Regions from separate parts of the Rhodococcus sp. X156 genome, predicted to be linked through region 1. Evidence: riboswitches for the same ligand, from Rfam matches in the RefSeq annotation. Region 1 holds a riboswitch; each other region holds the start of a gene.

Evidence for each region. A riboswitch is a leader RNA that binds a small molecule or an ion and turns the genes downstream of it on or off. The one in region 1 is predicted to bind S-adenosylmethionine.
Region 2: another riboswitch for S-adenosylmethionine. It lies ahead of ELX43_RS11865 (cysteine dioxygenase family protein); the one in region 1 lies ahead of ELX43_RS18300 (putative leader peptide).
Region 3: another riboswitch for S-adenosylmethionine. It lies ahead of ELX43_RS12065 (hypothetical protein); the one in region 1 lies ahead of ELX43_RS18300 (putative leader peptide).

The regions. Positions count from the first base shown of each region.
Region 1 covers NZ_CP034766.1:2,812,948-2,822,550, reverse strand. Annotated here, with positions in the region: gene ELX43_RS13365 (ANTAR domain-containing protein) at 3-347, shown strand; gene ELX43_RS13360 (GAF and ANTAR domain-containing protein) at 348-1,100, opposite strand; gene ELX43_RS13355 (helix-turn-helix domain-containing protein) at 1,184-2,140, opposite strand; gene ELX43_RS13350 (hypothetical protein) at 2,226-2,444, shown strand; gene ELX43_RS13345 (hypothetical protein) at 2,548-3,585, shown strand; gene ELX43_RS13340 (carbonic anhydrase) at 3,592-4,080, opposite strand; gene ELX43_RS13335 (LLM class flavin-dependent oxidoreductase) at 4,120-5,298, opposite strand; gene ELX43_RS13330 (ABC transporter ATP-binding protein) at 5,295-6,002, opposite strand; gene ELX43_RS13325 (ABC transporter permease subunit) at 5,999-6,760, opposite strand; gene ELX43_RS13320 (ABC transporter substrate-binding protein) at 6,847-7,830, opposite strand; gene ELX43_RS18300 (putative leader peptide) at 7,975-8,094, opposite strand; SAM riboswitch class I at 8,088-8,183, opposite strand; gene ELX43_RS13315 (SRPBCC family protein) at 8,265-8,747, opposite strand; gene ppk2 (polyphosphate kinase 2) at 8,797-9,603, opposite strand, start outside.
Region 2 covers NZ_CP034766.1:2,498,152-2,507,754, reverse strand. Annotated here, with positions in the region: gene ELX43_RS11880 (ABC transporter permease) at 1-71, shown strand, start outside; gene ELX43_RS11875 (isochorismatase family protein) at 91-678, opposite strand; gene ELX43_RS11870 (matrixin family metalloprotease) at 826-1,728, shown strand; gene ELX43_RS11865 (cysteine dioxygenase family protein) at 2,114-2,623, opposite strand; SAM riboswitch class IV at 2,684-2,795, opposite strand; gene ELX43_RS11860 (GAF and ANTAR domain-containing protein) at 2,874-3,653, opposite strand; gene thpD (ectoine hydroxylase) at 3,844-4,770, opposite strand; gene ELX43_RS11850 (NAD(P)/FAD-dependent oxidoreductase) at 4,885-5,808, opposite strand; gene ELX43_RS11845 (hypothetical protein) at 5,807-6,028, shown strand; gene ELX43_RS11840 (glycosyltransferase family 2 protein) at 6,143-7,018, shown strand; gene ELX43_RS11835 (HAD family hydrolase) at 7,041-7,934, shown strand; gene ELX43_RS11830 (UDP-glucuronic acid decarboxylase family protein) at 8,046-9,044, shown strand; gene ELX43_RS11825 (glycosyltransferase family 9 protein) at 9,016-9,603, opposite strand, start outside.
Region 3 covers NZ_CP034766.1:2,542,655-2,552,257, forward strand. Annotated here, with positions in the region: gene ELX43_RS12040 (enoyl-CoA hydratase-related protein) at 1-560, opposite strand, end outside; gene ELX43_RS12045 (MFS transporter) at 598-2,145, opposite strand; gene ELX43_RS12050 (NAD(P)-dependent alcohol dehydrogenase) at 2,365-3,387, shown strand; gene ELX43_RS12055 (GAF and ANTAR domain-containing protein) at 3,662-4,330, shown strand; gene ELX43_RS12060 (NADPH-dependent F420 reductase) at 4,347-5,036, opposite strand; SAM riboswitch class IV at 5,163-5,274, shown strand; gene ELX43_RS12065 (hypothetical protein) at 5,280-5,711, shown strand; gene ELX43_RS12070 (cation:proton antiporter) at 5,720-6,991, opposite strand; gene ELX43_RS18235 (cation:proton antiporter) at 6,889-7,329, opposite strand; gene ELX43_RS12075 (aldo/keto reductase) at 7,346-8,188, opposite strand; gene ELX43_RS12080 (DUF6642 family protein) at 8,417-8,995, shown strand; gene ELX43_RS12085 (hypothetical protein) at 9,270-9,536, shown strand; partial or broken gene ELX43_RS18040 (RNA polymerase subunit sigma-24) at 9,512-9,603, shown strand, end outside.

The sequences.
Region 1 (9,603 bases):
CCGTGAACTACATTGCGCAGCTTGGTGACGAGCTGCAGATCGAGGCCGAGAACCTGCGACAGCTGTTGCAGGAGCGGCCTAGCGTGGACATGGCCGTCGGGATGCTCATGTCCCTGTTCGGCTACGACAGGGACCAAGCACTTGCAGCGCTGCGAGACGTCTCGCAGCGCCACCAGGTGCGCCAGAGCCGGTTGGCCGTCGCACTGGTGCGCATGGTCTGCAACCCGAACCCGTTGAGCCCCGATCACCCACACGACGAGGCGGCCATGGTGGTGCGGCTGAACTGGGGCGAGGCGCTGAACCTGCCGGCCCGCCCGCTGTGGAGGCTGACCCTTGGCGTGGGATGACTAGCCGGTGGGGTGGGCCTGGGCGACGAGGGCGGCGGCGACGTCACGCAGCTTGCGGTTGGCGTCCTGGGAGACCTGCACCAGGATCTGGAACGCCTCGTCCTCGGTGCAGCGGCGCTCGCCCATGATGATGCCCTTGGCCTGCTCGATCACCGCCCGAGACTCCATCGCCTGGTCCATCTGCTGGGCCAGCTCGGCGGTGGTGGCGTAGAGGTGGGCGTTGGTGATGGCCACCGCGGCGTAGCCGGCGAAGTGCTTGGCGACCTCCATGGCGAAGTCGTCGATGACGTCGGTGCGGGTGACGTAGATGTTGAGACCCCCGACGGTCTCCCCGCGCAGCGGCAGCGGCACCGACACCGAGCTCAGCACGCCGGCTTGCACCGCCCTGGGCGTGTAGTCGGGCCAGCGGGTCTCGGCCCGCATGTCTGCCACCAGGACGGTGCGTCCGCTGGTGGCGGCGACCAGGCACGGTCCGTGGCCGGTGCTGTACTGCCGCTCGTCGAGGCGGAGGGCGACCTCGCCGGTGGAGGCGAAGGTGGCCGCCCGCGTGCCCTTGAGCACCGTCACCGAGACCTCGTGGGCGCCGGGGATGCACTCCTTGGCCAGGGTGGCGACCTGCGCGACGACGTCCGCCAGCGGGGTCTCGTCCAGCACGATGCGACCAAGGGCGTGCACGGACTCCGTCAGCTCCGCGCGCGGGTCTCGGGTGTCGACGCGGGCGGCGGTGGCGGAGGAACCGTTGGTGATGGCCATGAAGGGTCTCCTCTGTCGGCCCGGGCAGGGCAGGTCACCACTTTACGTCGGTGGCTGGACCCGGTCCGCGCGTCGTGGCGCTCTCAGCGAGCGATCGTGCTGAACGTCTTGCGGTACCCGCTGGGGGAGACGCCGACGGCGCGGGTGAAGTGGTGGCGCAGCAGCGTGGCGGTGCCGAAGCCGCACCGTTGCGCGACGGCGTCCATGTCCAGGTCGGTGTCCTCCAGCAGCTGCTGCGCCTGCAGCACCCGCTGGGTGTTGAGCCACTGCAGCGGGGTGGTGCCGGTCTCGGCGGCGAAGCGGCGGGCGAAGGTGCGGGCGGAGGTGTGGGCCCGTGCGGCCAGGGCGGCCACGGTGTGCGGCTGGTCGAGGTGCTCCAGCATCCACCCGAGGATCTCGCCGAGGCCGTCGCTGGTGCAGTCCGGGACCGGCCGCTCGAAGAATTGGCGCTGTCCGCCCTCGCGCTGCGGGGGCACGACCATCCGCCGGGCGATGGCGTTGGTGACGCTGGAGCCCAGCTCCCGGCGCACCAGGTGCAGGCAGGCGTCGATCCCGGCTGCCGTCCCTGCGCTGGTGATCAGGCTGCCCTCGTCCACGAAGAGCACGTCGGGGTCCACCTGGGCCAGGGGAAAGCGGTCCTGCAGCTCACGGACGTGGCGCCAGTGGCTGGTGCAGCGCCGGCCGTCCAGCAGTCCGGCAGCACCGAGGACGAAGGCCCCGGAGCACACGCTGAGCAACACGGCGCCGTTGTCGTGGGCCTCGCGCAGCGCCGCCAGCACCTCCGGCGGGTAGCCCTCCAGCGTCTCCACGGCGGGAACGGTCACCAGGTCGGCTCCCGCCAGACCTTCGAGCCCGTGGGAGGGCACCACCTGCACGCCGACGGGCGAGCTCAGCGGGACTCCGGCTTCCGGGCCGCACACCCGGAAGTCGAAGGCGGGAACCCCGTCCTCGGTGCGGTCGATCCCGAAGACCTCGCAGACCACGCCGAACTCGAAGACGGCGAGGCCGTCCAGGACCAGGGCTGCGACCGACTTCAGCATCTGACCAGCATAACGGCAGGATCTTTGCGAATGCCGGCTTTCCTGCCACTGGTGGCACTTCCTGGGTGGTCGCAGCATTGCTGCCATGACCTTTTCACTGAGCATCCCGTCCCTGTCCCGCACGCACGCGCCCGACACCGCACGCGTCGGGCTGGTTGCCCGCCTCCGGCGGGTCGACGTCGCCCGCTGGTTCACCCCTGCCGCTCCGCTGGTGGGCCCGGTGGGCGGTGACCGCGACGCCCAGCGGCTGCACCGCGACCTGCAGGCGGCCCGCGACCACGCCGAGGGCGGCTGGCCGCGCTGAGCAGCAGGGCCCACCCGCTGCGCGCGGAGCGCGACCCGGCACGGTTGGATGGCCGGGACGAGGCCGCGGGAGACGAGGCGGCGCGGGGGAGAAGAGGCCGGGCGTGGATCTCGAGCAGGTGGCCGACGAGCTGTACTCGGTGCTGCCCGAGGACTTCGTCGAGACCCGCAAGGAGCGCCAGGCCGAGGCCCGCGCGGCCGGGGACCGGCCCCTGGCCAAGGCGATTGGCGAGCTGGCCAAGCCGACCTCGGCCGCCTGGGTCTGCAACCTGGTGGTGCGCCTGCGCCGCGACGAGGTCACCGGGCTGGTCGAGCTGGGCGGGCAGCTGCGGGAGGCGCAGCAGAACCTGGTGGGCGAGGACCTGCGGGCACTGAACCGCCAGCGCATGCAGCTGCTCTCGGCGCTCACCCGGCAGGCATCCACCCTGGCCCGTGAGCACGGTCTCCGGGTGAGCAGCAGCGTGGCCGGGCAGGTGGAGGACACCCTGCGTGCCGCCATGGTGGACCCCGACGCGGGCCAGGCGCTGCTCACCGGGCGACTGGTGCAGCCGATGGCCACCAGCGGCTTCGGCACGGTGACCGGGCGGCCGGACCTGCGGCTGGTGCCGCCGCACCAGGAGAAGACCACGCCAGCCCGCAGCCGCGCGACCCCGTCCCCGGCCACGGCAGCGCCCCGGCCGACACCCGTGCCCCGGCGCCGGGCTGGCGAGAAACAGCGGGCCGGCGAGAAACAGCGGGCCGACGAGCAGAGGCGTGCCGAGGAGCAGCGGGCTGACGAGCAGCGGGCCGAGGAGCAGCGGGCCGAGGAGCAGCGCCAGGCCGCGGAGCGCCGGCGGCAGGAGCTGGCCGAGGCCCGCCACGCGGCGGAGCGGGCCACGGCCGACGCCGAGGAGGCGCGAGCCACCGCCGAGGAGGAGGCCCACCGGGTGGCGGAGCTCACCGCTCGGCGCGACGAGCTGGCCGACCAGGTGGCGCAGCTGCACGCCCAGCTGCGCCAGACCGAGCGGGCCGCGGACGAGGCGCGCACCGAGCTGGCCCAGGCCCAGCAGCGCACCAGCAGTGCCGAGCGGGACGCCGCCGCCGCCGAGAAGGCCCGGGATCGTGCCGCCGCCCGGGTGGAGTCCCTCGCCGACGGCGACTGAGCCCGGTCAGCGCACCTCGGACAACCGGCCGGTTGCCACGTCGAAGATGAAGCCCCGCACGCTGTCCTTCACCGGGACGTACGGACTGTCCAGGATCTTCTGCACCTGCTGGCGGACGTCAGTCTCGAGGTCGGTGAAGGCCTCGGACGCCCAGCTGGGCCGGGTCCCGACGTCCTGCTCGATGGCGGAGCGGAAGTCGTCGTCGGTGAAGGTGAGCATCCCGCAGTCGGTGTGGTGGATCAGCACGATCTCCCGGGTGCCCAGCAGCCGCTGGCTGATGGCCAGCGAGCGGATCTCGTCGTCGGTGACCACCCCGCCGGCGTTGCGGATGACGTGGGCCTCGCCCTCCTTGATGCCCAGCGCGGCGTGGACGTCGAGCCGGGCGTCCATGCAGGCCAGCACCGCCACGTGCTTGGCCGGGGGCAGCGGCAGGGGCCCGGTGAAGGACGCGGCGTATGCCTCGTTGTTGTGCAGGTACTCGTCGGTGACGCTCATGGTCAGGTCCGTTCGGTGGGTGTTCGCGGGTGAGACAGATCAGGACGGGCTGAGCACAGGTTCGCGCACCGAGGCCCCCGACGCTGGCTGGGGCGATGCCGGCGATGCCGGCGGCGCCTGGTCGGGCCCGCCGTCACCGAGCAGGCCGCGGCGGCGCAGCAGCGGGACAACCCCCTCGCCGAACCAGTACGCCTCCTCCAGGTGCGGCTGGCCGGAGAGGATGAAGTGGTCCACGCCGAGGGCGGCGTACTCGGCCAGCAGGTCGGCCACCTCCTGGTGGCTGCCCACCAGCGCGGTGCCGGCGCCGGGCCGGATCAGCCCGTAGCCGGCCCACAGGCCCGGGTAGACCTCTAGGCGCTCGTTGGCGCCGGCGAGCTGCGCGGTCTGGCGGCGCTGGCCCTCCGACTCCACCGTCGCCAGCTTGTCCTGCACCAACGACGCCAGCGCGGGGTCGATGCGTGACTGCAGCCTGGCGGCCTCGGCCCAGGCCTCCTCGGTGGTGTCGCGGCTGATCACGTGCACCCGGATGCCGTGGCTGAGGCTGCGCCCGTGTCGCGCTGCGCGGGCGCGCACGTCGTCGAGCAGCTCCGCGGTCCTGGCCGGTGGCTCGGTCCAGGTGAGGTAGGTGTCGGCGTGCTGGGCGGCCACCTCCCGCCCCGCCGGGCTGGCCCCGCCGAAGAACACCTCGGGCACCGGGGACGGCGGGTTGTGCACGGTGGCGCCCTGCACCTGGTAGTGCTCGCCGGTGTGGTCGAACGGGGTGCCCGACCACGCCCCGCGCAGCACGGTGAGGAACTCCGCGGTGCGCTCGTAGCGGCGGTCGTGGTCGAGCCAGTCACCAAAGCGCCGCTGCTCCTGGGCGTCGCCGCCGGTGACGATGTTCAGCAGCAGGCGCCCGTCGGAGATCTCCTGGTACGCGGCGGCCTGCTGGGCGGCCAGGGTGGGGCTGACCAGGCCGGGGCGGAAGGCCACCAGGAACTTCAGCGTGCGGGTCTCCCGCAGCAGCGCCGCCGTGGTCAGCCAGGCGTCGTTGCAGTGGGTGCCGGTGGGGGTGAGGACGGCCTCGAAGCCGAGCTGCTCCACGGCCCGGGCCACCAGGGCCAGGTAGTCCAGCGACGCGGCGCGCGGAGCCGACGCGGTGCCCAGGTGGGCCTGGGCACCGATCACCTCCCGGCCGTCGCCGGAGGTGGGCAGATACCAGTGCAGGTGGATGCTCATGCGGTGACTCCCAGGTGGCTGAGGATGGTGGTGCGCAGGGCGACCAGGGCGGGGTCGGAGCGCCGGCGCGGACGGGGCAGGTCGACGGGGAGGTCGTGGGCGATACGGCCGTCGTCAAGGACGAGGACGCGGTCGGCCAGCAGCACCGCCTCCTCCACGTCGTGGGTGACGAGCAGGACCGCGAAGCGGTGCTGGTCCCACAGCCGCCCGAGCACCTCGTGGGCGCTGAGCCGGGTGAGCGCGTCCAGCGCGCCGAAGGGCTCGTCCAGCAGCAGCAGCTCGGGGTTGCGCACCAGGGCGCGGGCCAGCGACACCCGCTGGGCCTCACCGCCGGAGAGGGTCAGCGGCCAGGCGTGCACCCGGTGGGCCAGACCGACCTCGGCCAGCGCGGCCTCGGCCCGCTCCCGGCCGCCCCGACCCAGCCCGAGGGCGACGTTGTCACGCACCCGCTTCCACGGCAGCAGCCGCGGCTCCTGGAAGGCGACGGCCCGGCTGGCGGGCACCTCGATGGTGCCGGTGTGGCCGGTGTCCAGGCCGGCCAGCGCGCGCAGCAGGGTGGACTTGCCGGAGCCGCTGCGCCCCACCAGGGCGACGATCTCACCGGGGATCAGGTCGAGGTCGACGTCGCGCAGCACCGGGTCGGTGCCGAACGCGCGGCCCACGCCGCGGGCCGTGACCAGCTGGGTCTGCTCGGGGGTGCTCACGCGGGGACGAACGACTGACGCCATGACAGCGCCCTCCCCTCCAGGGTGCGGACGATGCCGTCGGTGGCCAGGCCGAGCAGGGCGTAGACCACCAGGCCCAGCACGACGATGTCGGTGCGGTAGAACTCGCGGGCGTTCATGACGATGTAGCCCAGGCCCGCGTCGGCGTTGATCTGCTCGGCCACGATGAGCGAGAGCCAGGCGATGCCCAGCGACTGCCGCAGCCCGACGAGGGCCTGGGGCAGCGCACCGGGCAGCACGACGTGGCGGGCCAGGGCGAAGCCCTTCAGCCCCAGCGTGCGGGCGGCCTCGACCAGCTTGCCGTCCACGCCGCGGATGCCGGCGAACAGGTTGAGGTACAGCGGGAAGGTGACGCCCAGGGCCACCAGCAGCACCTTGGGCTGCTCCCCGATGCCGAACCACAGGATGAACAGCGGCACCAGACCCAGGAACGGCACGGTGCGCAGCATCTGCAGCGGTGGGTCCAGCGCCAGCTCGCCCAGGCGGGAGAAGCCGGAGACCAGGGCCAGCACCACCCCGGTCAGCAGGCCCAGGCCGACCCCGACCAGCACCCGCTGCAGGGAGATGCCCACCGCGTCGGAGAGCTGCCCGTTGCGCCACAGCTCCACCGCTGCGTCCACCACCGACAGCGGGGAGGACAGCTTGCGCTCGGAGATCGCGCCGGCGCTGCTGAGGCCCTGCCACAGCGCGAGCAGCAGCAGCGGGCTGACCAGGCGCAACAACCAGCCGGCGCGCAGCCGTCGCCGCGGGTGGGCGGGTCCCGCCGCCGCGGGGGCCTCGGAGGTCACCGCGGGAGCCGCCGGCGGGCGCACGGTCGTGGCGGTCACGGCTGGGCCGCCGTGACGTCGGCGTTGAACCGGTCGTCGAAGAAGTCGCGGACCTTCGGTGCGGACGGGATGAGCCTGACGGCGGCGAAGCGGTCGGCCAGCTCCTGCTGGCGGGCGATCACCCGGTCGTCGATGGGGATCGCCCGGCCCCGGGAGGTGTCGAAGGTGACGGTGGCCACCGAGGCCGGGAGGTTGGTCAGCTGGGAGTAGACCGGCACCCACTGGTCGGGGTGCGCCGCGGCCCAGGCGCGCGCCTTGACCAGCCGCACCAGGAAGTCCTTGATGGCCGCCTCCGTGGTGGGGTCGGCCAGTGCCGCGGTGGAGGCGACGGTGTAGGTGTAGCCGGTGGACAGCGTGGTGCCGTCGGCCACCACCTTCGCCCCGGCGCTGGCGATCGCCACCGCGTAGTAGGGGTTCCAGACCGCCCAGGCGTCCACCTGCCCGGCCGCGAACGCGCTCTGGGCGTCCGGCGGGGCGAGGTAGCGCACGGTGACGTCGTCCTGGGACAGCCCCGCCTGCTGCAGCAGCCCGATGAGCAGGCCGTGCGAGCTGGAACCCTTGGCCACCGCCACGCTCTTGCCCTTGAGGTCGGCGGCCGTGCGGATGCCGGTGCCGTCCCGGGTGAGCAGGAAGTCGTTGGCCTTGTCGCGCTCCTCCACCGAGACGATCCGTGCCTCGATGCCGGCCGCCTGCGCCAGCACCGGCGGGCTGTCGCCCACGCTGCCGAGGTCGATCGCCTTGGCGTTGAGTGCCTCCAGCAGCGGCGGTCCGGCGGTGAAGCTGGCCCACTCCACCTTGTACGGCAGCTCGTCGAGCTGGCCGGAGACCTTGAGCACCGACTGCACCGACTGCACCTGGTCGCCCACGTGCAGGGTCACCCCGGACAGGTCGATCGAGCCGTCGGCGGCGAGCACCGGGGCGGGTGGCTCGTCGGTGCTGCAGCCGACGAGGACGACGGACAGGACGGTGGTGGCCAGCACGGAGAGTGCTCGTCTTCGGGACAGGGGGAACGACATCGGAGGCCTTTCGGGCGCAGGAGGGCAGCGCCGGCCGCCACGGGGCGGGGCGCAGGAAGGGGTGCGGAGCAGGGGGGCGCGCTCAGCGGCGCAGGGCGATCAGCCGGGTCAGGCGGTGCCGGGCCGACAGCTGGCGCCGGCGGTGCGGCACAGGTCGACGTGCCGCCGGCGCGAGAAGGCGGGTCGGATCATGCTCGGGGTGGGCAGGGCCTGCACGGTTGCCTCCATCGGTCCTGGCAGTAGCACCCACTCCCGCGTGCTGCGGGGGGTTGCTGCGACGTCGACGAGCCAGGTCTCTCGGTCGCTCTGGATGGTGTGGCGCAAGGCTAGCGAGGGTGGGTGGCGGCAGACAACGAATCGGCTCAGCGTGAGCCGAACTCCAGGGTGGCGCAGCGCGCCTAGCCGGCAGCGACGGCGGGCTGCTCCACGGTGCGGGCCAGGATGCCCAGCGTCGCGCGCAGCCCGGCCTCCGGGATCACCGGGAAGACGCCCTTGTCGCGGAAGCGGTCGTCGATCTCGCTCCAGTCGTAGTAGGAGGTGACCAGGGTGCCGCCCTCGCGGGCCTGGAGCCGGTAGCCGTAGAGGTGCCGGATGGGCGGCTGGATGGTGCCGGAGATCGTCCACTCGATCAGCTCGTCGGGCACCAGGGCGGTGATGATCACCGTGACGTCGTACTTGCCCATGGGGAAGTCGTTGAGCGACTCCCGGTCCATGTGCACCAGGAACTCGTCGCCCACCGCACGCACCGCGTCGCCCTCGGCGGACTGCAGCATCCCGGAGCTGTCGATGCGCACGTGTCCCTGTGGGTCACACAGCAGCGCAAACACGTCCGCGGGGGACGCGGCCACCTGCCGCTGGACCTCGAAGCGCTCCGTCGTCATGGTGCCCACCCTGGCACGGCCGGGCGCTGGCCGCCGTGGGGAACCCGGGTCACAGGGCGGGGAAGGCCCGGTTGACCACCTCGCCCTGCTCGTAGACGTCGGCGGCGGGACCCAGGATCAGCGGGTCGGGCCGGCCCACCAGCTCGGCGTCCTTCTCGTCGTAGTCGAACAGGCTGAGCACGTGCCGCATGGCGGCCAGCCGGGCCCGCTTCTTGTCGTTGCTCTTCACCACCGTCCACGGCGCCCACTCGCTGTCGGTGTAGAAGAACATCGTCTCCTTGGCGTCGGTGTAGGCGTCCCACTTGTCGATGGACTCAAGGTCGGTGGGGGAGAGCTTCCACTGGCGCACCGGGTCGTTGGCCCGCTTGGCGAAGCGGCTGCGCTGCTCCAGGCGCGACACCGAGAACCAGAACTTGACCAGGTGGATGCCCGAGCGCACCAGCATCCGCTCCAGCTCGGGGGCCTGGCGCAGGAACTCCCAGTACTCGTCGTCGGTGCAGAAGCCCAGCACTCGCTCGACGCCGGCCCGGTTGTACCAGGACCGGTCGAACATGACGATCTCCCCGGCGGCGGGCAGGTGGGCGACGTAGCGCTGGAAGTACCACTGGGTGCGCTCGCGCTCGGTGGGCTTCTCCAGCGCCACCACGTGCGCGCCGCGGGGGTTGAGGTGCTCGGTGAACCGCTTGATGGTGCCGCCCTTGCCCGCGGCGTCGCGGCCCTCGAACAGGATCACCAGCGGCAGCCCCACGTGCTTGGCCCAGACCTGCAGCTTGAGCAGCTCGATCTGCAGCAGCCGCTTCTGCTGCTCGTACTCGCTGCGCCGCAGCTTGTCGGCGTAGGGGTAGCCCTGGCGCCA
Region 2 (9,603 bases), 310 kb from region 1:
TGCTGGACACCAGCCGCCGCAGCACCACCACCACAGCCGCCGCGCAGCAGGGAGTGCTCACCGGAGCCTGACCCTGGGCCGGTGCTGCCGTCAGCTGGCGAACGCCGCGGCGCTGGTGGTGAGCGCGGCCCCGGCAGCGTGCATCTCGGTGCGCGCGGCCGCCCCCAGCTCGGCGGTCACCGGCACCGTCAGGTCGCGCAGCAGCCGGACGCCGAAGCCGTGGCGCAGCGCGTCGAGCACGGTGGCCCGCACACAGTGGCTCTCGGCGATGCCCAGCACGTCCAGGTCGGTGACGCCGGCCGCGCGCAGCACCTGCAGCGCTGGTCGTCCGTCCGGGTCGGCGCCGTCGAAGAGGGAGTACGCCGCCTCGTGCGCACCCTTGCGGACCCGCACGTCGATGGCGGTGTCGGCCAGCGCGGGGTGCAGCTCGGCGTTGGCGGTGCCGGCCAGGCCGTGCGGGGGCCAGGTGTCGACGAAGTCGGGCTCGCTGGAGAAGTGGTGGCCGGGATCGACGTGGTAGTCCTGGCTGGACACCACCAGGTGGTAGCGGTCGCCGTGCTCGGCGAGGAACTGCGCGCTGCGGACGCAGACGTCGTTGCCGCCGTCCACCGCCAGCTCCCCGCCCTCGCAGAACGTCGGCTGAGCGTCCACGACGAGGCAGGCCCGGACGGTGCTCATTGGTCGTCTCCTCGTGCTCAGGGCCAGTGCCGCCCACCCTAGGTCGCCCGGGCCGCGGTGTCGGCTCAGCACCGTCGCTCGGTGGCCGATGGGGGAGGTGGCGGTGCGCCCGGAGCAGGGCGGCCGAGACAGCTACGGAGACCCCACATGACGCTGACCGTTCCTCGCCTCCGCGGGCTCGCGCTGGCCGGTGCCACCACGGCGCTGCTGATGGCCTCCGGTGCCGCGGTGGCCTCGTCGGCACCCGCGCCCGTGGCGCCGGACCCGGCGCCGGTTACCACCACCGGGGCCGCCTCGGTCAGCTACGACGGCTACGCGCTGCACCACAACCCGGACGGGACGGTGATCCGCTGGAACCCCTGCGAGCCGATCCCGTACCAGGTCAACCCGCGCAACGGCGGTCCCACGGCCGAGGCTGACGCGGCGGCGGCCGTGGACATCGTGCGCCGGGAGTCCGGGCTGAACCTGGTGTACACCGGCACCACCGACGTGGTTCCGCAGCGCGGCCACGGCTTCGACGGCACGCCGGCCAACCCCAGGACGCCGCTGGTGATCGCCTGGGCCGCGCCGGGGACGGGTCCGGGCACGTCCAGCCTGCTCAACGGCATGGGCGGCGCCGCGGGCGTCGGCGGCGTCACCACCTGGTCGTACACCCCGCCGGGTGCCGCGCAGGCGACCCCGTGGCAGGTGGTGTCCGGGTTCGTGGTGCTCGACAGCCGCACGTACCCGCAGCTGGCGCCCGGGTTCGGGCCGGCCGCGTCGTCCACCCGGGGCCGGCTGGTGCTGCACGAGCTGGGCCACGCCATCGGTCTGGACCACACCAACACGCCGGGCCAGGTGATGAACCCGACCGTGAGCGGTGCCGCCACCCCAGGGTTCGCCGCGGGCGACCGCAAGGGCCTGGAGCGGGTGGGCCGGGCCGCGGGCGGACTGGACGGCGCGCCGTGCGCGGGCGAGCCGGCGCCGCCGGTGGTGGCCCCCGCGCCGTCGAACCCGTGGCTGGACTTCTGGAGCTGGCTGGTGGCGCTGTTCCTCAGCTTCTTCCGCTGACCGGGTGCTGCTGACCGGGTGTTGCTGCTGGCGGGGGCTGAGCAGCAGCACCTGGTAGCGGTTAGCGACGGTCTGCGGCGCGCTTGGTGGTACTTGCAGACGGCCCATCCACGGCGCGGAGGGCTTTGACGGTGCGGCGCACGCGGCGCGGGGTGCTGGCCCGGCGCTGCAACCCGGCCGAGGCCGAGGTGCGCCAGCCGCTGCAGTACCGCATCGTCGCGCTCATCCAGGGACCGCCGCGTCCTGACGAGGTGCTCATCGCCGGTCCTCCTCACCACCCCGAGCGGGGTATGAGCTCAAGAATGCCCTGTTCAGGGCGGTGCAGCGGCCATTGATCGCCGGGATGTGACCGGTTGCACCCCGGGGTGCGACCCACCGGCAGGTCTCAGGCGTCAACCTCCGGCTCGTCGGTGAGCACCGTGCGGTCGGCGACGGGCAGCCCGTCCTCCAGCCGGTAGAACGTCATCTCGGTGAGCCGGGGGGAGTAGGCGTGGATGCTCACCGCCGGCTCGTCCCGCTCGTTGCGCACGTCGTGGATCACGCCGGTGGTGACGGTGCGCAGCCCGCCCACCCCCAGCCGGTCGGCGTGCAGCCCACCGCGGCCGTCCGGGCGAACCTCGGTGATGGTGCCCTGCACCACGGTCAGCGCGGCGCTGGCCAGCCCGTGGCTGTGCAGGTCGGTGCTCTGCGTCCTGGTCCAGGTGAGCAGCCAGACGTCCACCCCGGCCGGTGACTCCAGCCGGGACCAGCAGCGCTCCCGGGTGGAGAAGCGCACCTGGTCGCGCCACCGGTGTGGCTGGGCGGCGATGCCCCGCACCAGGGTGGCCAGGCGCAGCGTGGTGGGGGTCTCGGTCGCCGCCGCAGCGGCGGGGCGGGACAGCAGGGTGGTGGTCACGGCGTTCTCGTTCCGCTCAGGGACCCCAGAGATCCCGAGAGAGAGCGTGCGTCACTCGGGGGTCCGCGCTTGCTCCGACACCTCGCCGGAGCCTGGTCCTCACCCGGGGCACCCCACCGCGGAGGAGGGTTGCCGGCCAGCGAGCCGGGGCTTGACGCTGGCACTCATGACCTGCCACCAATAGTCGACTGGACCGGTCAACTTTGTCAAGCGGTTTCCGCCGGGCCCGCAGCGCAGAGGTCCAGGCGGGCTAGGACGACTGGTAGGCCTGGGCGACGAACGCGGTCGCCACGTCGCGGAGCTTGCGGTTGGCATCCTGGGAGACCTTGGACAGCAGCCGGAAGGCCTCGTCGGGGCTGCACCGGCGCTCGCCCATGATGATGCCCTTGGCCTGCTCGATCACCGCGCGGGACTCCATGGCCGCCTGCATCTGCTCGGCCAGGTTCGTGGTGGCCGTGTAGAGGCTGGCGTTGCGCACGGTCACCGCGGCGTAGCCGGCGAAGTGCTCGGCCAGCTCGCGGCTGTGCTCGTCGAAGGCGTCGACCACGCGGGCGTAGATGTTCAGCGCGCCCACCGTGGTGTCCTGCACGGGCAGCGGTACCGACAGCGAGCTCAGCCCGCCGTTGCGCGCGGCGAAGGGGGTGTACTCAGGCCACCGCTGCTCTGCCTGCATGTCCGGGATGTGCAGCGTCTCTCCGGTGGTGGCCGCCTGCAGGCACGGGCCCTGCCCCGTGGAGTACTGCTGCTCGTCCAGCGTGCACGCGAGCTCGCCCGTCGCGGCCGGTGTGGTGGCGCCCGATCCGTCGACCATGGTCACCGACACCTCGTCGGCGCCGGGAATCTCCCGCCGGGCCAGCTGGACCACCTGGGCGAACACCTCGTCGAGCGGCTTCTCGCCCACCACGATCCGGGTGAGCTCGTGGATCGCGGAGATGAGCTCGCGCGCGGGGCCCGGGCTGGGTGCCTCCGCAGCGCCAGCCTGGCTCGCGCTCGGTGCTGGACGCCCAGCGGCGCTGGGTGTGTCACTCATGGTTGTGCTCCCGTTTGCGGCCGTACAGGCGGCCATCCACGAGGATGCAGCGGGCGCGCGGCCACGGAACACCCTCAGCGACAAGGGTGGCCCGACGGCTGGACCGCGCCGGGCCCGCACGGGGCCAGACAGGTGAAACTTTAAGCGATGGTGCACGTGCTGGTCGACGAGGGTGCCGCTGGGAACCGCCTCACCCCCGCGCGGCGATGTGCTCCGGCCGTGGTGCCGGCGCGGCGAACGGCTCCACCAGGCGGTTCTGCACGCTGTTGAACACGACGAACAGGTTGGACCGCGGGTACGGGGTGATGTTGTTCGCCGAGCCGTGCATGCAGTTGGAGTCGAACATCGTGGCCGAGCCCGCAGCGCCGGTGAGCAGGCTGATGCCGCCGGCCGCGGTGAGGGTGGCGAGGCTGGCGTCGTCGGGGGTGCCGACCTGGCGGCCCTGCTCGCGCAGCGAGGTGGTGAAGTGCTCCTCGGGTGTCTCGCCCACGCACGGCACGAACGTTCGGTGCGATCCCGGGATGATCATCAGGCAGCCGTTGTGCGGGAAGTTCTCCGTCAGCGCGATGGAGATGCTCGCGGCTCGCGGGGCGGGCATGCCGTCCTCGGCGTGCCAGGTCTCGAAGTCGGAGTGCCAGTAGAAGCCACCACCGCCGAAGCCGGGCTTGTAGTTGATCCGGCTCTGGTGGACGTACACGTCGGAGCCCAGCACCTGGCGCGCCCGGCCGATCACGCGCTCGTCGGCGACCAGCGCCGCCACCGCCTGGCTCGTCCGGTGCACCTCGAACACCGAGCGCACCTCCTGGGAGGACTTCTCGATGACGGTGCGGCGGTCCTCCCGCACGGCGGGGTCGGCCGCGAACCGGACGAGCTCGGCCGCGAGGTCGGCCACCTCCTGCGGGCCGAGCAGCGCCGGGACCGCGCTGAAGCCGGTGCGGTCGTAGTCAGCCAGCTCGTCGGCGGAGAACGGGCCGGGTGCGGAGAGCCCGCCCCACACCGCGGGATCGGTCCGGACCAGCAGCTCCGGGCGCGCCGCGGTGCGGGTGGGGTAGCGGTCGAGCACGGGTTCCGAGCCAGCGGTGACGGCTGTCGACGGCGGGGAGAGGCGATCGGTCACGGCATCCTCCTTCGGCGCACGAGCCACCGCGTCCGCGGTGCGGGCATGGCCCGATCGTGCCCGTCTGCCCCACTGCCGCAAGTCGAGGTGAGCGCGGCTGGGGTGGGCGCTGGCTCAGCTGCCCGGGCCGAGGCTCTGGTGCAGGTTGTTGGCGGCGACCGCACCCATCGCGGCGGCCACCACCACCAGCTCCTCCAGCGGCGCCAGGTCGCCGGCGGCGTAGACGCCCGTGGTGGTGGTCTCCTGCCGCCGGTCTACGACGAGCCCCTCCGCGCCCACCTCGCAGCCCAGCTGCTTGGCCAGCTCGGAGAGCGGCTCGTGGCCCAGGGAGTAGAACACCGCCGCCGCCTCCAGCACGGTGCCGTCGGCCAGCTCCACTGCCTCCAGCTGCCCGTCGGCCCCGTGCAGGCGGTGGATCGCCTGCTCGTGCACCTCGATGCCGCGGGGCGCCAGCGCGGCGAGGTCCTCGGCGGAGCCGGCCAGGGTGGAGCCGAGGGTGACGATGGTGAGCGGGTCGGCGTAGGGCATGAGCTCCTGGGCGTACCCGGCGACGTGCTCCCCGTTGCCCACCACCACGATCGGCTTGCCGGTGTACTCGTAGCCGTCGCAGGCGGGGCAGTGCCAGATGCTCCTGCCCTCGTAGTCGGCGAAGCCGGGCAGGTCCGGCTGCACGTCGCGGATGCCGGTGGCCAGAACCACTCGGTCAGCTGTGACCGCCAGCTCACCGGCGGTGATGCAGAACTGGTCGCCGTCCTGGGCGGCGGTGTCCACCCACGCGGTGCGTCGGGTGACGCTGGGGTACTGGTCCACCTCCGCCTCGAGCTTGTCCAGCAGCTCCCCGGGGTTGGCACCGTCGAAGCCGGGGTAGCCGTGCGCGACCTGCGCCGGCGCGTTGCGGGACGGTCCGGCCGAGAGGACCAGCGTCCGTCGGTGGAACCGGCCCAGCCACAGTGCGGCAGTGAGCCCGGCGAAGCCGCCTCCCACCACCACGGCCTCGTAGTGGGTCTCCTCACCGGTCTTCTGCTGTGGGGGGGTCATGGCGCCCAAGGATGCACTGCCCGAGCGGCATCGGCGCGCTGGCGGGGCGCAGCAGCGCGGTGCTGCGACGAAGGCCACTGCGCCGAGCAGCGCGGGCCCAGCCGTCCCACCCTGGAACCACGGCGAGCGAGGCGAGTCCGTGCTGCGGTTCTGCTACGTCCTCGCGGTCGACTCCTTCACCGACATCGACTACGAGTTCGCCGAGACGTCTTCTCGTTGAGCGGGTTCCGGGGCGCCACCGTAGCGTTGGTCATGGGGAAGCTGTAGCCATCGGCACACCCCACGTCGGGTGAGTGCACCCCGGCGGCACCCTCCCTCTCTCCTGTGGAGCGCCATGGCCGCAACAGAAGCACCGCTGATCGCCATCACCATCCCCTGCCACAACGACGCCGACCTGCTCGCCAGGACGTTGGCCGGCATCGCCGGGCAGGGCCCTGCCCTGGACCGCGTCGAGGTGATCTTGGTCGACAACAACTCCGACGTCGACTCCCTCGAGCGGCTCCACCGGCAGTTCTCCAGCCGGATGCAGCTGACCCTGGTGCAGCAGCCCCAGCTGCCGCACCCGTTCGCGCTCTGCCGGGCGCGCAACCTGGCCCTCCGGCTCACCCGAGCCCAGTGGGTGCTGTCCCTGGACTCCGACTGCGTGCTGCAGGAGGGGTACCTGGTCGCGGCGCTGCAGTACGTCGCCCGGGGCGGGCAGAGCAGGATTTGCACGGGTGAGCGGGTCTTCGTCTCCTGTGCCGCGCTCAGCCCCGCCCACATCATGCGGGACGTGAGCGTGCTGGACCTGCTGCCGACCGTGGGCAGCGTGTCCAACTACGGGCTGCCGCAGGATCGAAGGATGCCGGACATGGTGGCGCTGCCGGAGGTGCCGCAGCCCTGGGCGTTCATGCACGCGGGCAACCTGTTGTACCCCGTGGCCAAGGCCCGGGAGATCGGCGGTCACGACGAGGAGTTCGACGGGGTCTGGGGCTACGAGGACGCCGACTTCGCCCACCGGATGATCACCGTTGCCGGTTGCGTGCCCGAGTACTCACCGAACCTGCGGGTGTTCCACCAGGAGCCGGCAGACGCCGGGGTGGGCACCTACGGCTACAAGCGGGACAAGAAGACCAACCCCAACTGGCACCGCGCGTGCGAGCGCATCCCCGGCTTTCGCGAGTTCAAGGAGAACCAGTTCCGTGGTCTGGGTGCCGATGTCACCATCTGATCCGGGGGCTGCTGCGACTCCGGTGAACCCACCTGCCGCACCGCTGCCGCACCTGGTGGCCAGCGACCTGGACGGGACGCTGCTGGGCGCTGACGGGCTGGTCAGCCCGGCGACCATCGCGGGGGTGCGTGCGCTGGTGACCTCGCAGGTCCCCTTCGTGCCGGTCACGGGACGTCCCCCGCAGTGGGTGCTGCCGGTGACCGACCAGCTCGGCATCGCCCCGCTCGCCGTCTGCGCCAACGGCGCGGTGCTCTTCGACACCGCGACGCTGCGGGTGCTGTGGAAGCGCTGCCTGGAGCAGCCGGTGCTGGCCGAGGTGGCGGAGGTGGCCCTGGCCGCGCTGCCGGGGTGCGGCCTCGCCGTCGACCGCCTGGGGCACCCCGAGCCGTCGACCCGCGACGAGGTGTGGGTTCCGCGCCGTGCCCACCACTGGCCCAGCGCGGACAACCTCGAGGTCTCCCTGGCCGAGCTCTGCGCCGAGCCGGCGGTGAAGCTGCTGGTGCGCCAGTGCGGCCTGAGCAGCCAGGACGTGGCCGACGTGCTGGCCCCGCGGCTGCCGGAGAGCGTGGGACTGACCTGCTCCACCGGCGACGGCCTGGTGGAGATCCTGCCGGCCGGGGTGAGCAAGGCAGCCGGGCTGGCGATGGTGGCCCGCTACCACGGGGTGCAGGCCCAGCGGGTGCTCGCCTTCGGCGACATGCCCAACGACGTGTCGATGCTGCGGTGGGCGGGCTGCGGCGTGGCCATGGGCAACGCCCACGCCTCGGTCCGGGCCGTGGCTGACGTGGTCACCGACGCCAACACCGAGGACGGGGTGGCTCGGGTGCTGCGGCGGTGGTGGGAACCGGAACCGGTGAGCGTCGTCGGACCCGGCGACGGCCTGGCAGCGATGGTGGGCGAGACCGCCGCACCGTGACCCCGGTGGGTGGGTGGAGCTGCCGGACGGCCCGCCCTGCGGTCGAGTCCCCTGCGGTCGACCCCCTGCGGTCGAGTCGCGGGGGGTCGGCACGGCTGGTACCTGTGGTCCATGGGTGCATCAGGGGGTGACCTCGGGTCCCGCACGTCCCACGCGGCTCGGGACGTCGAGCGGGTGGTGGTGACGGGCGGCGCCGGGTTCCTGGGCAGCCACCTGTGCGAGGAGCTGCTGCGGCGCGGCGCGGAGGTGGTCTGCCTGGACAGCTTCCTCACCGGCAGCCCCGGCAACGTCGCCCACCTCCTCGACGACCCGCGCTTCCGGCTGGTGCGCTGCGACGTCACCGACTTCGTGCACGTGCCCGGTCCGGTCGACCTGGTGCTGCACCTCGCCTCGCCCGCCTCGCCGGTGGACTACCTGACGCTGCCCATCGAGACGCTCAAGGTGGGGGCCATCGGCACGCTGCACGCTCTCGGCCTGGCCAAGGACAAGGGTGCGCGCTTCCTGCTGGCCTCCACCTCCGAGGTCTACGGCGACCCCCAGGTGCACCCCCAGCCGGAGAGCTACTGGGGCCACGTCAACCCGGTGGGCCCGCGCGGGGTGTACGACGAGGCCAAGCGCTACGCCGAGGCCATGACGGTGGCCTACCGCAGCAGCTGCGACGTGGACACCGCCATCGTGCGGATCTTCAACACCTTCGGCCCCCGGATGCGCCCGCACGACGGCCGCGCCATCCCCACCTTCATCCGCCAGGCGCTGGCCGGGCAGCCGCTGACGGTCGCCGGGGACGGGCTGCAGACCCGGTCGGTGTGCTACGTCTCCGACCTGATCGCGGGGATCCTCGCGCTGGCCGGGAGCGGGCACCCCGGCCCGATGAACATCGGCAACCCCACCGAGCTGACCGTGCGGCAGATCGCCGAGGACGTGGTGGCGGCGACCGGGTCACGCTCCACCGTCGAGCACGTCGGACGTCCGGTGGACGACCCCCAGGTGCGGCGGCCGGACACCACCCTCGCCGAGCACACCCTGGGCTGGCGCCCGGAGGTGTCCTGGCCCCAGGGCCTGGCGCGGACGGTGGAGTGGTTCAGCCAGGCCGCGCGGCAGTCGGCCTGACCGGCCCGCCCACCAGGCCGCGCACCGCCTGCAGCACCTCCGCCACGGTCACCGCGGCCAGGCGTGGGTCGAGCGCCTCGGCGTGCGGATCGCCCCAGGCGGGAGTGGCAGGATCACCCGGCCACAGCACGGTGTGCAGGTGCGGGTCGACGGCCGGGCCCCAGCGGTGCGGCGGGGTGGGTCCGAACAGCAGCACCGACGGGGTGGCCAGCGCCGTGGCCAGGTGGGCCACCCCGGTGTCGCCGCACAGCACCACGCCCGCTCCGGCCACGCAGGCGGTGAGCGCCGCCAGGTCCAGCCGCCCGGCGGTGCTGCGCGCACCCGGCGCCTGCTCGGCGATGCGGGCGCAGAGCCCGGCCTCGGCGCGGCTGCCGGTGAGCACCACCTGGTAGCCCTGGGCGAGCAGTGCGCGCGCCACCGGGGCCCAGCGCTCCACCGGCCAGCGGCGTGAGCCCGAGGCCGCGCCGGGATGCACCACCACGGTGTCCGGCGAGCGGGTGGCGCCGGCGGGGTGGCTCAGACGCAGGTCCTCCGGCCCGCAGTCCCCACCGGCGCTGCG
Region 3 (9,603 bases), 270 kb from region 1:
AGCGCCAGCGCGGTGGCCAGCGCCTCCCCCGGTGCGGTGAGCCGGTTGACGAAGCCCAGCCGCTCGGCGCGCTCGGCGTCCAGGGTGGCGCCGGTGAGCAGCAGCTCGCGGGCCACGTTGGCCGGCAGCAGGTGCGCCGCCCGGAACGCGCCGCCGAAGTCGGGCACCAGGCCACGCTTGACCTCCGGCAGGCCGAAGGCAGCGGTGCGCGAGGCCACCACCAGGTCGCAGCAGAACACCAGCTCCATGCCCCCGCCCAGGGCCAGGCCCTCCACGGCGGCGATCAGCGGCTTCACCCGGCGGCGGGTGATGAGCCCGGCGATGCCACCGCGCTCGGTGGGCTCACCCGGTCCGGTGGCCAAGTCGGCGCCGGCGGAGAACACCGCGGGGCCGCCGGTGAGCACGCCGCACCACAGCTGCGGGTCGTCGTCCAGCTCGTTGAGGGCGGCGTCCAGCCCGGCGGTGACGTCGGGGTTGAGGGCGTTGCGCTTGGCCTCCCGGTCCAGCCGGATCACCAGCGTCCGGCCCTCACGGGTCGTGGTCACCAGGGGTGTGCTCATGTGCGGCAACGTATCCCGTGCAGGCCACCGGGTGGGGCTAGTGCTCCTGCTTGGTGATGTCCAGCCCCTTGGGCGCAGTGGCGAAGACGACGACGCTGACCACCAGCATGAACACGCCGGCCACCAGGCTGGTGTCGGCGAGCGCGTCGGTGAACGCCACCCTGGCCTGCGCGGCCAGCTCCGGCAGCTGCGCCTGGGTGGCCACGGCGGCGGCTCCGCCCAGGGAGTCCTCCGCAGCGGTCACCAGCTCCGCCGGTACGCCCTGCTCGGCCAGCGCCCCGACGTCCAGGTGGTTGCGGTAGATCACCGCGGCGATGCTGCCCAGCAGGGCGACGCCGAGCACGTTGCCCAGGTCGTAGGCGGTCTCCTCGATGGCGGCGGCGTTGCCCGCCTTCTCCGGCGGGGTGCCGGCCATGATCATGGCCGAGCCGATGGCCAGCGACCCGGCACCGGCGCCGGTGAGCGCCATGGCGATGGCGGCGGTGGTGTAGGTGAGCTCGCCGGGCACCAGGTAGATGAGCAGGCAACCCACCCCGGCGATGGCCACGCCGACGGCCAGCACCGTGCGCGCCCCGATCCAGCGGGCCAGCACCGGAGCCGCCACCGAGGCGACCAGCCCGCCACCGGCGATGGGCAGCAGGTGCACGCCCGACTGCAGCGGGCTCTGGCCCTGCACCAGCTGCAGCCACTGTGCGAGCAGCAGCAGCAGCGCGGCGATGGCCAGCATGGCTCCGAGCGCGGCGACCACGCCGGCGGTGAAGGGGCGGCGGGTGAACAGCCGCACGTCCAGCAGCGGCTCGTCCTGGCGCAGGCAGCGGCGGACGAACACGGTGAGCAGCACGACGGCAGCGAGCAGCGCGGCCCAACCGGCGGGGGCCAGCAGGCTGGTCTCCTTGGCGAAGTGCTTGATGCCCCAGATCAGCGCGACCATCCCGCCAACGGACAGCACGGTGGCGACGAAGTCCCAGCGCCCCGGGTTGGGCACGCGGGCCTCGGGCAGGATCAGCCAGCCGGCCACCAGGGCCACCACCATCAGCGGCACGTTGACCAGGAACGCGGCGTGCCAGCTGAAGTGCTCCAGCAGCGCGCCGCCGACGATGGGGCCGACGGCAGCGCCGATGGAGGACACCCCCGCCCACACGCCGAGTGCGGTGGCGCGCTCGGCGGGGTCGGTGAAGACGGACCGCAGCAGCGAGAGCGTGGTGGGCATGATCATCGCCCCGCCGACGCCGAGCGCGGCTCGGGCGGCGATGAGCTCGGCGGAGGAATCCACCAGCAGCACCACCGCCGAGGCCGCGCCGAAGACCACGAAGCCGCCCAGCAGCACGGCCTTGCGGCCCCACCGGTCGGCCAGGCCGCTCATGGAGATCAGCAGCCCGGCCAGCACCAGCGAGTAGATGTCCACGATCCACAGCTGCTCGTTGGCGGTGGGGCGCAGGTCGGCGGCCAGGTCGGGCAGGGCCACGTTGAGGACGGTGAGGTCCATGGTGACGACGAGCAGGCTTGCCGACAGGACGGCCAGCGACGCCCAGCGCCGGACCACCGACACCGGCGCAGCGACGTCGGTGGACTCGGTGAAGGTCACTGCGGCGCTCCAGGGGTTTGCTCGAGAGGGGCGTTGCCGCCAGCGGAAGCGGTCAGGACGTCCCGGCCACCCGCACACTCTGCCCTGTCCGCGGCCGGCTTGCGTCGAGCCGGTCCGGCAGCCGTCGGCCTCGGTCGCTGCGCGTGGACCATGGAGGGTGGGTCCTGCCGGTCGCGGCCGGTCACGACTCTCCGAAGAGCCACGCGCAGAGGAGAGCCCATGAAGGCCGTGCAGTACCGCAGCTTCGGTTGCCGCCCCGAGCTGGTCGACGTCGACGAGCCAACCCCCGCCTCCGGGGAGATCCTGCTCAAGATCACCGCGTCCGGGTTGTGCCACTCCGACGAGTTCGTCATGGCGTGGCCGCAGGAGACCTACCCCTATCCCATGCCGATGACGCTGGGCCACGAGCCCGCCGGCACGGTGGCCGCGCTCGGCGAGGGAGTGGAGGGCGTGGCCGTCGGGGACTCCGTCATCGTCTACGGCTGCTGGGGCTGCGGGGTGTGCGAGATGTGCGCCGAGGGCTACGAGAACCTCTGCCTCAACGGGATGACCTCACCGGGCCTCGGCCACGACGGGGCCATGGCGGAGTACATGGTCGTCGACTCCGTGCGCCACCTGGTTCCTATCGGCGACCTCGACCCGGTGCGTGCGGCCTCGCTCACCGACGCCGCGCTCACGCCCTACCAGGCGATCAAGAGCGTGCAGCACCAGCTGGTGGGCGGCTCCACGGTGGTGGTGATCGGCGCGGGCGGGCTCGGCCACGTGGCCATCCAGCTGCTCCGCACGCTCACCGCCTCGCGGGTGGTGGCCCTGGACGTGGGTGAGGAGAAGCTGGCCTTCGCCCGGGAGCAGGGCGCACACGAGGCCTTTCAGTCCAACCCGGAGGCGGCAGTGAAGATCCGCGAGCTCACCGGCGGCCGCGGTGCCAACGTGGTGCTGGACTTCGTGGGCGCCGACGTCACCGGGGAGCTGGCCGTGGCCTGCGCCGGGGTGGCGTCGTCGGTGGTGATCGTGGGGGCCGGCAACGGCGGCGCCAAGATCGGTCTCACCAGTGCGCCGTACAACATCTCGGTGTCCACCTCGCTGTGGGGCCGGCGCAAGGAGCTGATGGAGCTGGTGGAGATGGCCCGGCGGGGCCAGATCCAGATCCACACCACCACCTACGGCATCGACCAGGCGCCACAGGCCTATGAGGACCTGCGCGCGGGCTCGATCACCGGCCGCGCCGTGGTGGTCCCCTAGACCGCCCAGCCGCAGCGCCCAGCGCACCGCTCGTGCCAGTACTACAGTCAAGCAAGGTGATTGAGCGGAATGAGTTAGCGTGCCCCAGCGCGCCTGTCAACTAGCTAGCCCGATATGTCCACGTGATGCCCTACCATGCACAGTGCCCCTGGCCCAGTGCCGTGACCAGCGCCGAGCTTCCGAAGGAGAGGTCCACTCCATGGCTGTGCCCACGGACGGTAACGATCGGACTCCTACTGCGGTACACCGGGAGGCGGAGAAGTTCAGCACCGTGATGGGCGAGCTTGCCCGAACGCTGCACCGTGACCACGGCAGCGAGGACGACACCTTGGACGCGGTGCTCACCGCGGTGCTCTCGTCTGTGGTCGGCGCCGAGCACGGAACCATCAGCACAGTCGTGGACCGCAAGGTCGTGCTGCCCAAGGCGACGACCGACGAGCTGGCCCGGCGGATGGACGAGATGCAGACGGAGCTGGGCGAGGGACCCTGCCTCACCGCGATCTACGAGCAAGAGACCCTGCACATCGCCGACCTCGCCGACGAGGACCGGTGGCCGGCCTTCGTGGCGGCCGGCCGCGCGGCCGGGATCGCCTCGATGCTGTGCTTCCAGCTCTACGTCGAGGGTGACAACCTCGGAGTGCTCAACCTGTACTCCTCGCAACCGTCGGCGTTCACCGAGGAGTCGATCGCGACCGGCCTGATCTTCGCGACCCATGCTGCGGTGGCCATCGCCGGGGCACGCCAGGAGCGCACGCTCACCAACGCACTGGTCAACCGCGACATCATCGGCCAGGCCAAGGGGGTCGTGATGGAGCGGTTCACGCTGGACGCCAAGGCTGCCTTCGACCTCATCTCGCGGCTGTCCCAGGAGCAGAACGTGAAGCTGCACATCATCGCCGCTCGGATCGTCGACGACGCCACCAAGAGCGCCGACTCCTCCTAGCCCGGCTGGCTGGGGCTCACATGTCGCGGTAGCGCTTCGCCTGGGCCAGCAGCTCGCGCAGCTGCCCGGCGGTCGCCTGACGCGCCCGGGGTGTCTGGCTCTCGGCCGTGGTGTCGAAGTAGGCGGCGTAGGCGGGGGTGTCGCGCTGGTAGCGCCAGCCCTCGGCGAGCGGGCCGGCGTCCAGGGCGTCGTAGCCCAGCTGGTCGAGCAGCTCGGTGACGGTCTGCTTGGCCCCGGCGTCGTCGCCGGCGATGGCCAGCGCGCTGCGCCCGGGGTTGCCGGCGGGGCGGGCCAGCGTGCCGATGAAGTCGAAGTAGATGTTGTTGAACGCCTTGACCACCTGCGAGTCGGGCAGGTGCGCCTGGAGCAGCTCGGAGACGGTGGTGGACTCGTCGTCCAGCTCGGCGATCTGCCCGTCGCGCTGCGGGTAGTAGTTGTTGGTGTCGATGACGACCTTGCCGCGCAGCGGCTCCACCGGCACCTGCTGGTAGCTCTTGAGCGGGACGGTGACCACCACGAGGTCGCTGGCCGCGGCGGCCTCCTCCGGGGTGGCCGCGCAGGCCCCGGGGCCGAAGGTGCCGACCAGGTCCTGCAGCGTCTCCGGGCCGCGACTGTTGCTGAGCACCACGTCGTAGCCGCGCGTGAGAGCCAGTCGCGCGAGGTTGCTGCCGATGTTGCCGCTGCCGATGAAACCGATGGTGGTCATGGTGCGGACAACTCGGCACGGAGAACAGGTATTCCCCGCTCAGGCCGGTGGGAAGTGTGCGGCACTCCCCCACCGCTGCTCATGTAAGTCGGCACTGTGTCGGCGTTCGGCAGTACAGTTCAGCCCGTTCCCGAGCGACAGCGCCAAGCCCTGCGGCTGGCTGTCCAGCAACCCTCTCCCCCGGGGTGCTTCCGCAGGAAGAACAGGGCCGCGCACCCGGCGCGGCCAAGGATGGGATCGGAGATGACGGCGATGCGCAACGTCGAGCTGCCAGGCGTGGGACCGTGCCGGACGTACCGCAGCGGACACCAGCCGCACTGGATCATGGCGCGGCAGTACCGCTCGCGTGGCCGCTGGGCGACGGTGGTGGGCTTTGACGGCGACCACGTGCTCATCGAGTGCCGCGACGGCTCGCTGCTGCGGTGGTGGCACCACCACCCCTGGCGGCTGCGCGCCGCCGTGGGGGCGCACGGGCCGGCGGTGAAGATCGTGCGCGCAGGCACGGTGCTGCAGTGTGCGGGGCTGTGGTTCCCCTGCAGCAGCGACGGCCCCACCCCGTGCCTGCTGGAGCCACCCGGCGCCACCGAGCCGGTGTCGGCGCTGGTCGATCCCGGCGCGACCGAGCTGCAGCTCGCCACGCTCGACGGCGTCGCGGTCACACCCTGGTGGGCCTGAGCCAACCGCTAGTCCAGCGGGTCGATGCCGGTCAGCCGCAGCTCCTCGATGTCCAGGCGGGTCTGCACGCGCAGCGCCACCGAGTCGTCGATGGTGCCGCTGTGGCGCAGCCGGTTGAGCTCCTCGCGCTTGTGCTCCATGAGCGCCAGGCGCAGCCGCGTGTACTCCTCGTCGTGCTCGAGCGGCAGCTGATGAGCACCGGGCAGAACCTCGGCGCCGTCGAGCGCCCCACCGTCCTGCTCGCCTGAGGCCTGGTGCAGCTGGTGCTGGTAGTCGTGGGCCAGCCGCGCCCGCACCGCCTCGCTGGCGCCGTGCGTGGCGATCACGGTGGGCAGTGCGGCCACGGCGGTGGCGGCGATCGCGTACTCGGCCAGCCGCAGCTCGCCGCCGGCGTCGTCCTGGGGCAGCCGGGCCCAGCGGACCACCACCGGCAGCAACGGGCCCTGCACCAGCAACGTCAGCACCACCACGCCGGCGGTGACGAAGATGATCTCCTCGCGCGCCGCCAGCGGTTGTCCGTCGTTCATCGTCACCGGCACCGACAGCGCGATGGCCAGCGACACCGCCCCCCGGAAGCCGGCCACCGCCGAGACCACCCGGGAGCGGTAGGTCCGGCGTCGCAGCCGCTGCGAGGGGCGGCGGTCGAGCAGCCGGATGAGCATCACGGAGGTGGTGATGAAGGCGAAGCGGATCACCAGCAGCCCGAGCCAGACGACCACCACGGTGAGCAGCAGCCGCGCCACGTCAGTGGGCTGCAGGTAGCGCGCCACCGCCTGCACCTCCAGGCCGATGAGCACGAACAGCGTCCCGTTGAGCACGTAGGAGCCCAGCGGCCAGGCCGACTCCGTCTGGCGGCGCGATGCTGCCGTGCTCAGCCGGTTGGTGTGGAAGGCGATGATGAGCCCGGCCACCACCACGGCGAGCACCCCGGACGCCTCGACCTGCTCGGCCAGCAGGTAGGCCACGAACGGCACCAGCAGCAGCGCCAGGTTGATGGCCGGCGCCTCGCGCAGCGGCCGCATCACCAGGTCCGCCACCCCGGCCACCGCCGCCCCCACCGCGACGCCGCCCAGGTAGGAGAGCAGCACCCGGCCGGTCACGTCCAGCGCCGTGTAGTGCCCACCGACCGCGACCCCCACGGCCAGGGCGTAGACCACCAGCGCAGTGCCGTCGTTGGTCAAGCTCTCCGCCTTGAGAATCTGGAAGTCACGACGCGGCAGGGTGCGCCCCAGCGCGGCCACGGCGGTGGCATCGGGTGGGGCGAGCGCGGCTCCGAGGATGAGCGCACTGGGCCAGGGCATGCCCAGGGCGGAGGCGATGCCGGCCACCCGAAGGCGGTGGCCACCACCGCGAGGGTGCTCATGAGGACGATGCCGCGCAGGTCGCGCCGGATCGAGCGCAGCGACGTCGTCAGGCTCTCCCAAAACAGCATCACCGGCAGGAACAGCAGCAGCATCACCTCCGGCGGCAGCTCGATCTGCCGCAGCCGCGGGACGAAGCCGAGCAGCAGCCCGAGGATCACCAGGAACAGCGGTGCAGGCACGCGCAGCCGGGGGGCCAGCACGGCGCCGGCCAGGACCGACGCACCGAGCACCACGGTGACGTCGAGGCCGGTCACGTCAGCACCGCTCGGGTCAGCTGCGGCCGCCGCCGATGCGGCTGACCCACTCGGGGTCGCGGTGGTCGAAGAACGCCGAGGTGCCCTTGTCCAGGGTGGCCACCTGGTCCATCTGCTCCGGGGTCAGCTCGAAGCCGAACACGTCGAAGTTCTCCACCATCCGCTCGCGCCGCACCGACTTGGGGATGACCACCACCTCGCGCTGGATGAGCCACCGCAGCACCACCTGCGCCACCGACTTGCCAGTGGCGGAGGCGATCTCGGTGAGGGTGGGGTCGGTGAAGAGGTGGTTGCGGCCCTCGGCGAAGGGACCCCACGACTCCATCTGCACCCCGTTGGACTCCATCAGCTCCTGGTCGGGGTTGCGCTGGAAGAACGGGTGCGTCTCGATCTGGTTGACCGCCGGCGGGATCTCGTTGTGGTTGATCAGGTCGACGAGGCGGTCGGGGTAGAAGTTGGAGACGCCGATGGCCCGGATGGCGCCGTCGGCGTGCAGCCGCTCCATCGCCCGCCAGGAGCTGTAGTAGTCGCCGTAGGGCTGGTGGATGAGGTAGAGGTCGAGGTAGTCCAGGCCGAGCTTGGTGCGGGACTCCTCAAACAGCTGCGTGGCGTAGTCCTGCCCCTTGTCCTGCACCCACATCTTGGTGGTGACGAACAGCTGATCGCGGGGCACGCCGCTCGTGGCGATGGCCCGTCCCACGGCCTCCTCGTTGCCGTACGCCGCGGCCGTGTCGATGTGGCGGTAGCCGACGTCCAGCGCGGTGGCCACGACCTCCTCGGTGTCCTCGGGCGGGACCTGGTAGACGCCGAAGCCGAGGATCGGCATCTCGACACCGTCGTTCAGGATCACGGTCTCCATGGGTGGACCTCTCTGCTGGCGGGGGCGTCCCTCCATGGTGGCCGTGCTGCCGGCCGCCGACCACTTGCGTGGGCCGTAGCAAGGTTCGGCCGGCTAGTTGGAGGGCTACTGCCTCATGCGGATCGTCAACTAAGCCGACTTGGTCGGAACTCGACCGTTTCGGTACCAATCGATCGGAACGGTGCGTTAGCGTAAAGCCCCAACCAACAGAACATGGAGCCGAGTCGCATGGCCGTACTTCCCGGAATCTTTTGTCTCGAAGGCGAGTGGGACGGCGACCTACGGCGCAGGGATTCCGTCCTGCCACTTCTGGATCTGTTGGAGCGGCTTGGTCACGCCCGGTCTATCCACCGCGACGTTGCTACCCGTGAGGAGTTTGACTACTACCTCGACAAGTGGTGCCAACGTCGTTATGCGAGCTACGACGTGCTTTACCTCGCGTCTCACGGCAGTTCAGGTGGGATCGGCTTGGGGGGTGAAGCTTCGGTTGAGATCGAAGAAATTGCAGAGCAGATCGCCGGCCGCGCCGAAGGTCGGATCATCTATTTCGGCTCGTGTCTCACCCTCGCCGGCGAGCCGAAGCAACTGACTGATTTCGTCAAGCGCACCGGCGCCCGTGCTGCGGTGGGCTACACCAAGGAGGTCGCGTGGCTCGAAGGGGCCGCCTTTGAGCTTCTCCTGCTTGAACGGATGCTTCGGGGCAACCGCAGCGATGCGTTTCTTCGGGCGCTCGTCAGAGACCACGGCAAGTACGCGTCCGACTTTGGCCTAGCTGTGGCAACGAAAGCGAAGGTGCTACACGCCTGAGCCTGAATCTAGTCGCTAACCAGGGGCCAATGCTAGGACACGGGTAGCCAGGCGCTCGCAACTCCGGAGGGCCCCATGTTCGGTATGGCGGCGAGGGACGGCACCCGATTACTGATCGCCCGTTCGACAGGACTTCATGGCCGATGGATGGCGGTCGACTGGACGGGACGACTTCGCTTGGACGCGGGCTGACCTCGAGGCCGTAGCCTGTTTCCACATCACGGGACGACAACCCCAGTCACGTTCGCCAGCATGAGGAGCTGATCCCGCAATCATGAAGATCCTGACTGAGCGTCACCCCGAGGACGACGACGACCGCGTGTCCATCTACCTGGACGGTGATCGCGTCTGCGAGAACTTCGAACCCGTCGAGGCTGAGGAGCTCGCCGCCCTGATCTGGAGCAGGCACTCCAGGCGCCTGCAGGCCGTTGAGACCGCACTGGCCGGCCTCCTGGGCAACCGAGACCCCGACGGCGTCTTCGCCAAGGAAGTCGCCGCCGCGGCCGTGGCCGCCGTCGAGAAGGTCGACCGGAAGGGCTAGCGCTCTACGGCAAGGCCGCCACCCAGGCCAGCAACGTCGTCGAGCGTGACCACCTCACCCGGCAGGC